Regions from separate parts of the Pseudomonas sp. 4CAES_32.4 genome, predicted to be linked through region 1. Evidence: predicted binding sites of a transcription regulator. Region 1 holds the regulator's gene; each other region holds the start of a gene.

The links. The regulator sigma-54, encoded in region 1, starts transcription at its own class of promoters, with help from an activator protein. The targets are predictions, from matches to a motif close to ANTGGCATNNANNTTGCTNT.
Region 2: a site for sigma-54 is predicted at 3,142-3,161, ahead of glnK (P-II family nitrogen regulator). Genes of this name have one in related genera too.
Region 3: a site for sigma-54 is predicted at 2,010-2,029, ahead of flgB (flagellar basal body rod protein FlgB). Genes of this name have one in related genera too.

Annotation. Positions count from the first base shown of each region.
Region 1 covers NZ_CM176882.1:980,717-984,807, forward strand. The annotation lists gene hpf (ribosome hibernation-promoting factor, HPF/YfiA family) at 1-57, opposite strand, end outside; gene AC3Y64_RS04265 (RNA polymerase factor sigma-54) at 131-1,624, opposite strand; gene lptB (LPS export ABC transporter ATP-binding protein) at 1,812-2,537, opposite strand; gene lptA (lipopolysaccharide transport periplasmic protein LptA) at 2,537-3,082, opposite strand; gene lptC (LPS export ABC transporter periplasmic protein LptC) at 3,069-3,641, opposite strand; gene AC3Y64_RS04285 (KdsC family phosphatase) at 3,650-4,091, opposite strand, start outside.
Region 2 covers NZ_CM176882.1:6,008,649-6,012,739, forward strand. The annotation lists gene sutA (dormancy-specific transcriptional regulator SutA) at 156-482, opposite strand; gene AC3Y64_RS27205 (secondary thiamine-phosphate synthase enzyme YjbQ) at 585-1,010, opposite strand; gene AC3Y64_RS27210 (ammonium transporter) at 1,226-2,563, opposite strand; gene glnK (P-II family nitrogen regulator) at 2,602-2,940, opposite strand; gene AC3Y64_RS27220 (accessory factor UbiK family protein) at 3,354-3,614, shown strand; gene AC3Y64_RS27225 (BRO-N domain-containing protein) at 3,979-4,091, shown strand, end outside.
Region 3 covers NZ_CM176882.1:4,681,296-4,685,386, forward strand. The annotation lists gene flgE (flagellar hook protein FlgE) at 1-340, opposite strand, end outside; gene flgD (flagellar hook assembly protein FlgD) at 371-1,099, opposite strand; gene flgC (flagellar basal body rod protein FlgC) at 1,115-1,558, opposite strand; gene flgB (flagellar basal body rod protein FlgB) at 1,562-1,969, opposite strand; gene cheR (protein-glutamate O-methyltransferase CheR) at 2,336-3,163, opposite strand; gene AC3Y64_RS21020 (chemotaxis protein CheV) at 3,210-4,091, opposite strand, start outside.

The DNA.
Region 1 (4,091 bases):
GTAGGAACGCAGAGGTTGGGTCACTTCCAGTTGGTGTCCACTGATGTTGACTTGCATACAGCTTCTCCTTCGTTGCCAGTGCATAAAGCGGCAGGCTGGATAGCCTGCCACTGGAACGCTGTAACGTGGCTTACATCAACCGCTTGCGTTCGCTCGAAGGCGCGATCCCGAGGGACTCGCGGTACTTGGCGACGGTGCGGCGAGCCACCTGAATGCCTTGTGCCTCCAGTAAACCAGCGATCTTGCTGTCACTCAACGGCTTTTTCTGATTTTCCGCCGCAACGAGTTTTTTGATGATCGCGCGGATCGCCGTGGACGAGCATTCGCCGCCTTCGGAGGTGCTGACGTGGCTGGAGAAAAAGTATTTCAGTTCATAAATACCGCGCGGGGTATGCATGAATTTCTGCGTGGTCACACGGGAAATCGTCGATTCATGCATGCCCACCGCTTCGGCGATGTCATGCAGAACCAGCGGCTTCATGGCTTCGTCGCCGTACTCCAGAAAACCGCGCTGATGCTCGACGATCTGGGTGGCAACTTTCATCAGGGTTTCGTTGCGGCTCTGCAAGCTCTTGATGAACCAGCGGGCTTCCTGCAACTGATTGCGCATAAAGGTGTTGTCGGCACTGGTGTCGGCGCGGCGCACGAAACCGGCGTACTGTGCGTTGACCCGCAGGCGGGGCACCGACTCCTGATTCAGTTCGACCAACCAGCGCTCGTTGTCCTTGCGCACGATAACGTCCGGCACCACGTATTCGGCTTCGGTCGATTCGATCTGCGAGCCTGGGCGTGGATTGAGGGTCTGTACCAGTTCGATGACCTGGCGCAGTTCATCTTCCTTGAGTTTCATGCGGCGCATCAACTGGCTGTAGTCGCGGCTGCCAAGCAGGTCGATGTAGTCGCTGACCAGGCGTTTGGCTTCCGCCAGCCACGGGGTCTTGGCCGACAGCTGGCGCAATTGCAGCAGAAGGCATTCGCCGAGGTTGCGTGCGCCGATACCGGCCGGTTCGAACTGCTGGATGCGGTGCAGGACGGCTTCGATTTCGTCCAGCTCGATGTCCAGTTCCGGGTCGAACGCTTCGAGAATTTCTTCGAGGGTTTCGTCCAGGTAGCCCTGATTGTTGATGCAATCGATCAGGGTCACAGCGATCAGGCGATCGGTGTCGGACATGGGGGCCAGGTTCAATTGCCACAGCAGATGACTTTGCAGGCTTTCGCCAGCGGAGGTACGGGTGGTGAAGTCCCACTCGTCATCATCGTTGCTCGGCAGGCTGCTGGCGCTGGTCTGGTAGACGTCTTCCCAGGCCGTGTCGACCGGAAGTTCGTTGGGAATGCGTTCGTTCCATTCGCCGTCCTCGAGGTTGTCTACCGTCGGGGCCGTTTCCTGATAGGAGGGTTCCTGGATCTCGGTGTTGGGCTTCTGCTCGATGTTGTGGGCCATCGGATCGGAATTGTCGAAGTCGTCGCCTTCTTCCTGGCGTTCGAGCATCGGATTGGATTCCAGCGCCTCCTGGATTTCCTGTTGCAGATCCAGGGTCGACAATTGGAGCAGACGGATGGCCTGTTGCAGCTGCGGTGTCATCGTCAGCTGCTGGCCCATTCTCAAGACTAGCGATGGTTTCATGGCAGGGGCTTAACACCTTATTCGCCGGCGCTATGCGCCATCCACTACAGGGCGCCGGAGCGCCAAACTTAAGCAAATTATATGCCTGAAACTGAAGTGTTTGCCTAGAGCGCTGTAACAATTAAAGCGTATAAAAAGCTGCTTCATCGATACAGCACCCTCGCGAATCACCCGGATGCTGTCGCGCTTACAGGCGGAACTCGTGCCCCAGATAGACTTCCTTGACCAGATCGTTGGCCAGGATGGTTTCTGCATCACCTTCGGCGATCAATTGACCGTCGTTGACGATGTAAGCGGTTTCGCAGATATCCAGCGTTTCACGGACGTTGTGGTCGGTGATCAGAACACCGATACCCTTGGCCTTGAGGTGGTGGATGATCTGCTTGATGTCGCCGACCGAGATCGGGTCGACACCGGCGAACGGTTCGTCGAGCAGGATGAATTTCGGGGCGGTTGCCAATGCCCGAGCGATTTCCACCCGGCGGCGTTCACCACCGGACAAGCTCATGCCGAGGTTGTCGCGGATGTGGCTGATGTGGAATTCCTGCAGCAGGCTTTCCAGCTCCTTGCGACGACCGGCCTTGTCGAGTTCCTGGCGGGTCTCGAGGATCGCCATGATGTTGTCGGCCACCGACAGTTTGCGGAAGATCGACGCTTCTTGCGGCAGATAGCCGATACCAGCCTTGGCACGACCGTGCATTGGCTGATGGCTGACGTCCAGATCATCGATCAGGACGCGGCCCTGATCGGCCTGCACCAGGCCGACGATCATGTAGAAGCACGTGGTCTTGCCGGCGCCATTGGGGCCGAGCAGGCCGACGATCTGGCCGCTGTCGATCGACAGGCTGACGTCACGCACGACCTGGCGGCTTTTGTAGGCCTTGGCCAGGTGCTGAGCTTTCAGAGTTGCCATTACTGGGTTTTCTCGTCGGTTTTCTTCTTCGGCTGGATCACCATGTCGATACGCGGACGCGCTTCGGTGACTTTGCTGCCGGTAGCGCGACCGGCGCTGGCCAGTTTCTTCACCGTGTCATAGACGATTTTCTCGCCCTGAGTGGTGTTGTTGTCCTTGTCGACAACCTTGGCCTTGTCGATCAGTACGACGCGGTTTTGCGCGGCATGGTACTGAATCGTCACGCCCCAGCCCTGTACAGGCTTGGTGTCGCCAGCGGTCTGCAGCTGTTCGAAGTAGGCGAGGTTGCCGACCGAAGTCACCACGTCGATATCACCGGTCGGGGTACGGGTGATGGTCACGGTGTTGCCGGTGACCTTCATCGAGCCTTGGGTAATGATCACGTCACCTTTATAGGTCGCAACGCCGTTTTTGTCGTCCAGCTGGGCATCGTCGGCCTGAATGCGGATTGGCTGCTCTTGATCGTTCGGCAGAGCCCAGGCGCTCACGCTTCCCAGTGCTGCGCCCAGACTGAGCAAAATAGGGAGGGTTTTAACGAGCCTCATACTGTCCTCTTACGTTCGATAGCAGGTGTATCCTGCTTTCCTTCAGGTACGCTTTCATTCCAACGCCAGTCGATACACCGCCAGCGCCGTCGATTCTAACGGGTTGCTCGGTCTGCGCATATTGCTCCTGCGGGAACACTGTCATGCGCGTGGAGGTGACCAGCAGATCGCGTTTCTTTTCATCGGTACGTTTGATGCGTACCGAATCGATCAATTCAACCTGGGTACCGCCCGAGTTCACTTCGCCGCGCTCACTGGTCACGTGCCACGGAAAATCTGTGCCGCGGTACATGTTCAGGTCGGGTTTGGTGACCAGGGTGATATCGGTGGCCTTGACGTGTTCGGCCTTTTCGGACGTCATTTCATACTGCACCTTGCCGTCTGGCAGGTATTGCAGGGTATGCGTGTTGGTCGCATACCAGTCGATAGGGTTGTCTACTGTCGACACGGGGGGCTTGTCGAGGAAGCGTTCCGGGCTGATGTTCCAGTAGCCGACAGCGGCGAAGATCGCCGCGATGCAGCCGAACAGCAGAAAGTTACGAAATTTTTTGCTAAACATGGTTTGGCTCACAGATACGCAGCGTTGGCGGCATCGAGGCGGCCTTGGGCGCGCAAGATCAATTCGCAGAATTCGCGGGCGGCACCTTCGCCACCGCGGGCGCGAGTGACGCCGTGGGCGTGTTCGCGGACGAAATCGGCAGCGTTGGCAACCGCCATGCCCAGACCAACGCGGCGGATCACCGGCAGGTCAGGCAGGTCGTCACCCAGATAGGCGACTTCTTCATAGCTTAGGCCCAGTTGCGCGAGCAGGCCGTCGAGTACGACCAATTTGTCTTCGCGCCCCTGAAACAAATGCGGGATCCCCAGATTCTTCGCGCGGCGCTCGACCACCGGGGTCTTGCGACCGCTGATGATGGCTGTTTGTACGCCGGCATTCATCAACATCTTGATGCCTTGGCCATCAAGGGTGTTGAAGGTCTTGAATTCGCTACCGTCTTCAAGGAAATAC
Region 2 (4,091 bases), 1.2 Mb from region 1:
GATGAGGCCAGCACATTCAACATCAATGTTGTCTGACAGGCCGCCATCGCTGGCAAGCCAGCTCCCACAGGGTCTGCATCGCCTTCAAATGTTTATTCCAGGCATGAAAAAGCCCGCAGCGACGGCGGGCTTTTTCAGCAAGCAAGCGGCACGCCTCAGATAGGGCGGCTGCCGTACTTGTTGTCCGGTTTCTTCGGTGGATCGGCGACCACATTGGCCTCCACTTCCTGCACTTTTCCGCCGCGCGACAGGAACTCTTCCATGGCCTTGGCCAGGGCGTCGCGTTCCTTGTTCTTGGCTTCAATGCTCGGCAACTCGTCTACCGACACCGCAGCCTTGGCTTTGCCTTTGGCAGCCGGGGCCGGCGTGTCTTCGCCGCCATCGTCGTCAGCAACGTCTTCCGCTGCTGCTTCCAGGCCTTCCTCGGCCTCGTCTTCGTCGCCTACTTCGAGGTCGTCGTTTTCCAGATCATCGTCGCTCATGTTCTACCTCATGACTTGCGAAAAGCAGATTAGTTATAGACCAGCTTTGGCAACTGTCGAAAGTCGCCGTTAAAAAATCAGTAACCATTGGTGACCAACGGTTTATGCCCCTTCACCGTGCAAGGTGGCGAGGACTTTTCGAGCACCGCCATGATCACGGTGCTCGCCCAGATAAACGCCTTGCCAGGTCCCCAGTGCCAACCGACCTGCCGAAACCGGCAGACTGATCTGACAACCAAGCACGCTGGCCTTGAAGTGCGCCGGGAGGTCGTCCAGGCCTTCGTCGTTATGCTCATAGCCGTCTGTTCCTTGTGGGATCAGACGATTGAAAAATCGTTCGAAGTCGCGACGGACCGCCGGATCGGCGTTCTCGTTGATGGTCAACGACGCCGAGGTATGCTGCAGCCACAAATGCAACAGACCAACCCGGCACTCCCTGAGTTCAGGCAGGCCGGCGAGTAACTCGTCCGTTACCAGATGAAAGCCCCGGGGCCTTGCCCGCAGGGTTATCAGAGTCTGTTGCCACATACAGTTCTCCGCACGTTCGGGGCGCATTCTAGCGCGCTCTGGGAAAAAACAAAGGCCCTAATATTCGCTCAATGATGTAAGCCATTGGCGGCAGAAAAACGCCCGTCGTAAACACGACTAAAGGCGTACGAAAAATCCTTTCAGCTGCTCTCTCAATGACAAATTCCAGACAAAAAAATGCCCGGCGAACCGGGCAAGTTTTTTGATGCGCGTACTTACAGGTTGTAGCCGCGTTCGTTGTGTTGTGCCAGATCGAGGCCGACCGACTCTTCTTCCTCGGTCACACGCAGACCCATCACGGCGTCCAGGACTTTGAGGATGATGAAGGTGACGATCGCGGTGTAGATGACAGTGAAGCCGACGCCTTTGCACTGTATCCACACTTGTGCGGCGATGTCGGTCACGGTGCCGAAGCCACCCAGCGACGGTGCAGCGAAGACGCCGGTGAGGATCGCGCCGAGGATACCGCCGATACCGTGCACGCCGAAGGCATCCAGGGAATCGTCATAACCGAGTTTGCGTTTCAGGGTGGTAGCGCAGAAGAAGCACACCACGCCTGCGGCCAGACCGATCACCAGTGCGCCCATCGGGCCCACGGTGCCGGCAGCCGGAGTGATTGCGACCAGACCGGCAACCACACCCGAGGCGATGCCCAATGCACTTGGCTTACCGTGGGTGACCCACTCGGCAAACATCCAGCCCAGCGCGGCAGCAGCGGTAGCGATCTGGGTGACCAGCATCGCCATGCCGGCGGTGCCGTTGGCCGCCGCAGCGGAGCCGGCGTTGAAGCCGAACCAGCCGACCCACAGCATCGCCGCGCCCATCAGGGTGTAACCGAGGTTGTGCGGGGCCATCGGGGTAGTCGGGAAGCCTTTGCGCTTGCCCAGTACCAGGCAGGCAATCAGACCGGCCACACCAGCGTTGATGTGCACCACGGTGCCGCCGGCGAAGTCGAGCACGCCCCAGTCCCACATCAGGCCGCCGTTGCCGGACCAGACCATGTGCGCAATCGGCGCATAAACCAGGGTGAACCAGATGCCCATGAAGATCAGCATCGCGGAGAATTTCATCCGCTCGGCGAACGCACCGACGATCAGCGCCGGGGTGATGATCGCGAAGGTCATCTGGAAGGTGATGAACACCGCCTCAGGGAACAGCGCCGCAGGGCCAGTCAGGCTCGAAGGCGTGACACCGGCGAGGAACGCCTTGCCCATGCCGCCGAAGAACGAGTTGAAGTTGACGACGCCCTGCTCCATGCCGGTGGTGTCGAACGCAATGCTGTAGCCATAAATGACCCACAGGATGCTGATCAGACCGGTAATGGCGAAGCACTGCATCATCACGGAAAGAATGTTTTTCGAGCGAACCATGCCGCCGTAGAACAGCGCCAGGCCCGGGATGGTCATGAACAGCACGAGGGCTGTCGAGGTGAGCATCCAGGCAGTGTCGCCGGAATTGAGGACTGGGGCCGCCACTTCGTCTGCCGCCATTGCAAGGCTTGGCATTACGATGGACAACAGGGCTCCTAGCCCTGCGAATTTACGCAGAGTCATATTGTTTTCTCCTGGGGCGTTGGGGTTTGTGGCGGCGTTTAAATCGCGTCGGTATCGGTTTCGCCGGTACGGATACGAATCGCCTGTTCCAGATTGACCACGAAGATCTTGCCGTCACCGATCTTGCCGGTGTTGGCCGCCTTGGTGATCGCCTCGATCACCCGATCCAGATCCTTGTCGTCGATGGCCACGTCGATTTTCACCTTGGGCAGAAAATCGACCACATACTCCGCGCCGCGATACAGCTCGGTGTGACCCTTCTGCCGGCCGAAGCCTTTGACTTCAGTAACGGTAATGCCCTGCACGCCGATTTCGGACAGCGACTCGCGCACGTCGTCCAACTTGAACGGCTTGATGATGGCAGTGACTAGCTTCATGAAACTCTCTCCCGAATTGGTGGACTTGCCCCAGGAAAACAAACCCGACTCAAGTCTAAGCGCAGTGCCTGGCTTTGTAACGCATCGTCGGCCTTACCTGCCCGACTGACGCCAGCTAACCGCTGCTGACGAAACTCCCCGCTCCGTCTGCCGCACTGCATTCGTCACAGCGACTGCATCAGTGCATGGGTCGAAGGTGACTAAGCAGAAACCTTGCCATCTCGCCAAAATCCCCTGATTTCAATCCCTTGGCCGCTGCAGCAAGCCATTGCACGCAAAAGGCCATCCGGATACGCACAATAACGGTGCGCCGCCGTCCGTCCGCTTGCGCGAAAAGCGTGCATCCCTGACCGCGTAAATGACTATAGACACTGCGTGATACACTGCCGGCCATTGTTTCCAGGACATCCACCATGCTCGCGCCCAAAGACTTCCTCGACGCCCTGAGCGGCACCGCCTCCCGCCTGTTCAACGGCGACACCCCGCTGCCAAAAGCCGAAATCGAAAGCCAGTTCAAGATGCTGCTGCAGAGTGCCTTCAGCAAACTGGACCTGGTCAGCCGTGAGGAATTTGATAGTCAGATGGTTGTGTTGGCGCGTACTCGTGCCCGGCTTGAAAGCCTTGAAGCGAAAGTTGCTGAGTTGGAAGCGAAGCTGACTGCGCCCGCTGAATAAGCCGCTCCCCCTGTAGGAGCTGCCGAAGGCTGCGATCTTTTGATCTCCAGCCCTTCAATCATCCCGGCAACGTCCTACAACCTGCACCACCGCCGTCCGATTGCGCCGAAAAGCCCAGGTTTCTAAGCTCACCCGATGCTGAATGTTCAGCAGCGGGTTTGGCGACCTGGATCGAATTTGACGCAATGCATCTAACTTCACAGAGAGGTTTTTTCTCTCAACGAGTTATGGCGGCTTTGCGTGGGAGACCTCAGGGTCTGCCGGTTTCGAATTCACCGGTTCGCCAACCCGCGCATAGCTGCCACCCTATTCGTTTGGCGACGAACAGAAGCAGTTTTCTTCACTTGAATTCGAGAACTGAACCATGGACGAAAACTACCTGACACCTAGCATCTTCACGCGCCACAAACTCCCCCTCCACGCCCTCCTCATCCAGAACCAACCCTGGTTCTGCGCCCGAGACCTGAGCCGCCTGCT
Region 3 (4,091 bases), 2.6 Mb from region 1:
TGTAACCGGCATTGTCGACCTTGAAAGTACCGGCCCGGGTGTAGGTCACCGAGCCGTTGTTGCTCATGGTGAAGAAGCCCGAACCGTTGATGCCCATGTCCAACACGTTGCCGGTGTTGTTGATGTCACCTTGGGTGAACTGCTGGGAAACGTTGGCCAGGCGCACGCCGTTGCCGATCACTTTGCTGCCGCTACCCAGGCGAGTGGCCGAGTAGACGTCTTCGAATTCTGCACGGGACGATTTGAAACCGGTGGTCGCGACGTTGGCGATGTTGTTGCCGGTCACGTCCAGTTGTTTGTTGGCTGCATAGAGACCGCTAAGGCCGATATTGAAAGACATATTCCACTCCTTTGTGCCGGTTAGTCGGCTCTATATACCAATGGTTTGTACTTTGGACAGGGCCACAGAGCCCTTGCCAGCCAGGTTGAGCATCAGCTCGCCACCGGTCTGACTGATCGTCACGCTATTGACGGTGGCCGGCAGATAAGTGACCAGGTCGGTCGCGGCGCCGTTGATTGGCGCGTTGGCCTTGAAGGTGTAAGTGCCGACGGGAACCACGGTGCCCGACGAATCCTTGCCATCCCAAGTGAAGCTGGCATCACCGGCCGCGCGGCTGCCCAGATCGATGGTGCGAACAGCCTTGCCATCCTTGTCGGTGATGGTCACGGTGCCTTCGGCGATGGACGACGGGACACTAACCGTGCCGGTCAGGCCTTTGGTCGGATCGTCGAGTTGCGCGGTGTTGGTCTGCACAATCACGTTACGGCCCACCAGCGACGACGCCTGCAAGGCCTGCGACGAGTTGTAATTGCCGGCCAGCGAACTCACGGTGCTGTTCAGCGTGGTGATGCCTTCCAGACTGCTGAACTGCGCCAACTGCGCAACGAATGCGCTGTTGTCCTGCGGATCGAGCGGGTTCTGGTTTTTCAGCTGGGTCACCAGCAGTTGCAGGAACGCGTCCTTGCCCAGCGCTTGACCGCCGGTGGCACTGTTGGTTGCCGAAGCGATGCCGCCAGTGGTGCTGCTGCTGGCCGTCTTTGACGAGTTGGCCAGGATGTCATTCATGCTCAGGGAGCTGGTGGTATCGGAAACACTCATGGCAGTCGCCCCTTATTACTGACCGAGGGTCAGGACCTTCTGCATCATGGTTTTGGCGGTGTTCATCATTTCGGCGTTGGTCTGGAAGGACCGGCTCGCGGAAATCATGTCAGCCATTTCTTCCACCACGTTGACGTTCGGGTAGTAGACGTAGCCTTTGGCGTCGGCTGCCGGATGGTTCGGCTCGTAACGCGCCTCGAGGTTGCTCTGATCTTCGACGACGCCGAGCACCTGCACGCCCTGCCCCGCTGCGTCCTGGCTCTGGAACAGCGAGTTGCTGCCGGTGTTCTGGCCGCCCTGGAACATGGTGGCAAACACCGGGTGACGGGCGCGGTAGGTCTGGTCGATGCTCGACGAGACCGTTTCGGCGTTGGCTATGTTCGAAGCCACGGTGTTCAGACGCGTGGTTTGAGCGCTCATGCCGCTGCCGGCAATGTTGAAAACGCTGGACAGGGACATGGATTACTCTCCGCGCAGGGCTGACACCAGCCCTTTGAATTTGCTGTTGAGCAGCGTGAAGCTGGCCTGGAAGCCCACAGCGTTTTCCGCGTAGTTGGACTGTTCCAGTTGGGCGTCAACGGTGTTCTGGTCGATCGAAGGTTGCATCGGCGTGCGATACATCAGCGACTCGTCGCCGTTGCCCAGACCTTCAGCTTCGATGTGACGGCTGTTGGTCATGTTCAGGGCGATGGTGCCGTTGGCGTTTTTCTGGGTCTGTGCTTCCAGTACTTTGGAGAAATCCAGATCCCGCGCCTTGTAGTTCGGGGTATCGGCGTTGGCGATGTTGTTGGCCAGCACTTCTGCACGCTGGGCGCGGAAGCCCAGAGCCTTTTCGTGAATGCCGAGCGCTTTATCGAAGCTGATGCTCATGTCGGGAACCTTCAGGTGACCGGTTTTTCGTAACTGAGCTTTAGCAAGCGCCGTGCCAACGCTCAAAACCCTGATAAACCGGGGCTTTGCGGAATATCGGCAAAGCGGCAATGCCAGAAAAGCGGCAACCGGTTTCCGCCGAATGCCGCTTTTCTGCCGCTTGCCGTCCCTCTCATACACCACGGCCCCCTGTAGGAGTGAGCCTGCTCGCGATGGCGGTAGCACATTCAACATCATCGGTGCCTGACACACCGCTATCGCGAGCAGGCTCACTCCTACAGGGATTTGTGGTGCATGAGGGAAATCATTCGGGCACAAAAAAACGGCAGACCTTTTGGGCCTGCCGTTTTTGTATTGCGGGTGCAATCATTTCGCCTGGTAAATGATCCCCGGGCTGCACTGCACCATCTGGTAATGGTCCGGCAAACCGTTCAACGCTTCGGAAGCGCCAAGGAACAGATAACCACCCGGCTTCAGCGTGCTGTGAATGCGCAACAGGATGTCCTTCTTCACTTCGGCAGAGAAGTAGATCAACACGTTGCGGCAGAACACGATGTCGAACTTGCCCAGCGCGGCATAGCTGTCGAGCAGGTTGAACGAGCGGAACTCCACCCGGTTCTTGATCGGCGCCTTGATCACCCAGCGACCCGGCCCTTTCGGATCGAAGTAACGCTGCAAACGTTCCGGCGACAAACCGCGACCGATCGCCAGGCTGTCGTACTCGCCGGTTTTGCAGTTGGTCAACATCAGGCCGGACAGATCAGTGGCAACGATCTGCACACCCATCTTCAACTGGCCGAGGTTGCTGCGCTCGAACTCGTCGATCGACATCGACAGCGAGTACGGTTCCTGACCCGACGAGCACGCCGCCGACCAGATCCGCAGACGCTGGTTGGGGCTGGCCTTGATCGCTTCGGGCAGCACCTTGTTCTTCAAGACTTCAAACGGATAGGTGTCACGAAACCACAGGGTTTCGTTGGTCGTCATGGCATCGACCACTTGCTCGCGCAAACCGCTGCGCGGCTGGGTCTGGATGCGCTGGACCAGCTCACCCAGGGATTTGATGCCTTGCTGCTCCATCAGTTTGTTGAGACGGCTCGAGACCAGGTACTGCTTGTTTTCACCGAGCAAAATGCCACAGGCTTTTTCCAGGAAGACCCGGAACTGTTCGAAATCCAAATTACCCGTAGACAATGATGCCGCCTCTTAAATCGTGTTGACCGCCAGGGACAAAACGCCCCTAGCTGATATCTGCTGCTTTGATCCGGTCGACTACCCGGGATGCCAGGTCATCAGGACGGAATTTGGCCAGGAAGTCATCGGCACCGACTTTCTTGACCATCGCCTGATTGAATACCCCGGACAACGAAGTATGCAGGATGATATGAAGCTTTTGCATGCGCGGGTCAGCGCGGATTTCCGCCGTCAGGGTGTACCCGTCCATCTCCGGCATCTCGATGTCGGAGATCATCATCAGGAACTCTTCTTCCGGCTTCTTGCCTTCATCGACCAGCTTGCGCAGGTAATCCAGCGCCTGCTTGCCGTCGTTCAGCGCGACCACTTCGACACCGACCGTCTGCAGACAACGCGTGACCTGCTTGCGCGCCACCGACGAGTCATCGACCGTCAGCACCCGCAGCGACAACGCTTTGGTCTGGGTCTCGACATCGACCACGCCCACCGAAATCGCTTCCGGTGTCGGCGCAACTTCCGCCAGCACTTTCTCGACGTCGATGATTTCGACTAACTGATTGTCCACCCGAGTCACAGCCGTCAGGTAATGATCGCGACCCGTGCCCTTGGGCGGTGGATGAATCTCTTCCCAGTTCATGTTGACGATGCGCTCCACCGAGCGAACCAGGAAACCCTGGGTCTTGGTGTTGTACTCCGTGATGATCACGAACGGGTTTTTCTTGTCCTTCAACGCACCCGAGCCGGTCGCCATTGCCAGATCAAGAATCGGAATGGTTGCCCCCCGGATATTTGCCACCCCGCACACGACAGGACTGGACTTGGGCATCAACGTCAGTGACGGGCACTGCAACACTTCCCGTACCTTGAACACGTTGATTCCGTAGAGCTGCTGACCGTCGAGACGGAACAACAACAGCTCCAGGCGATT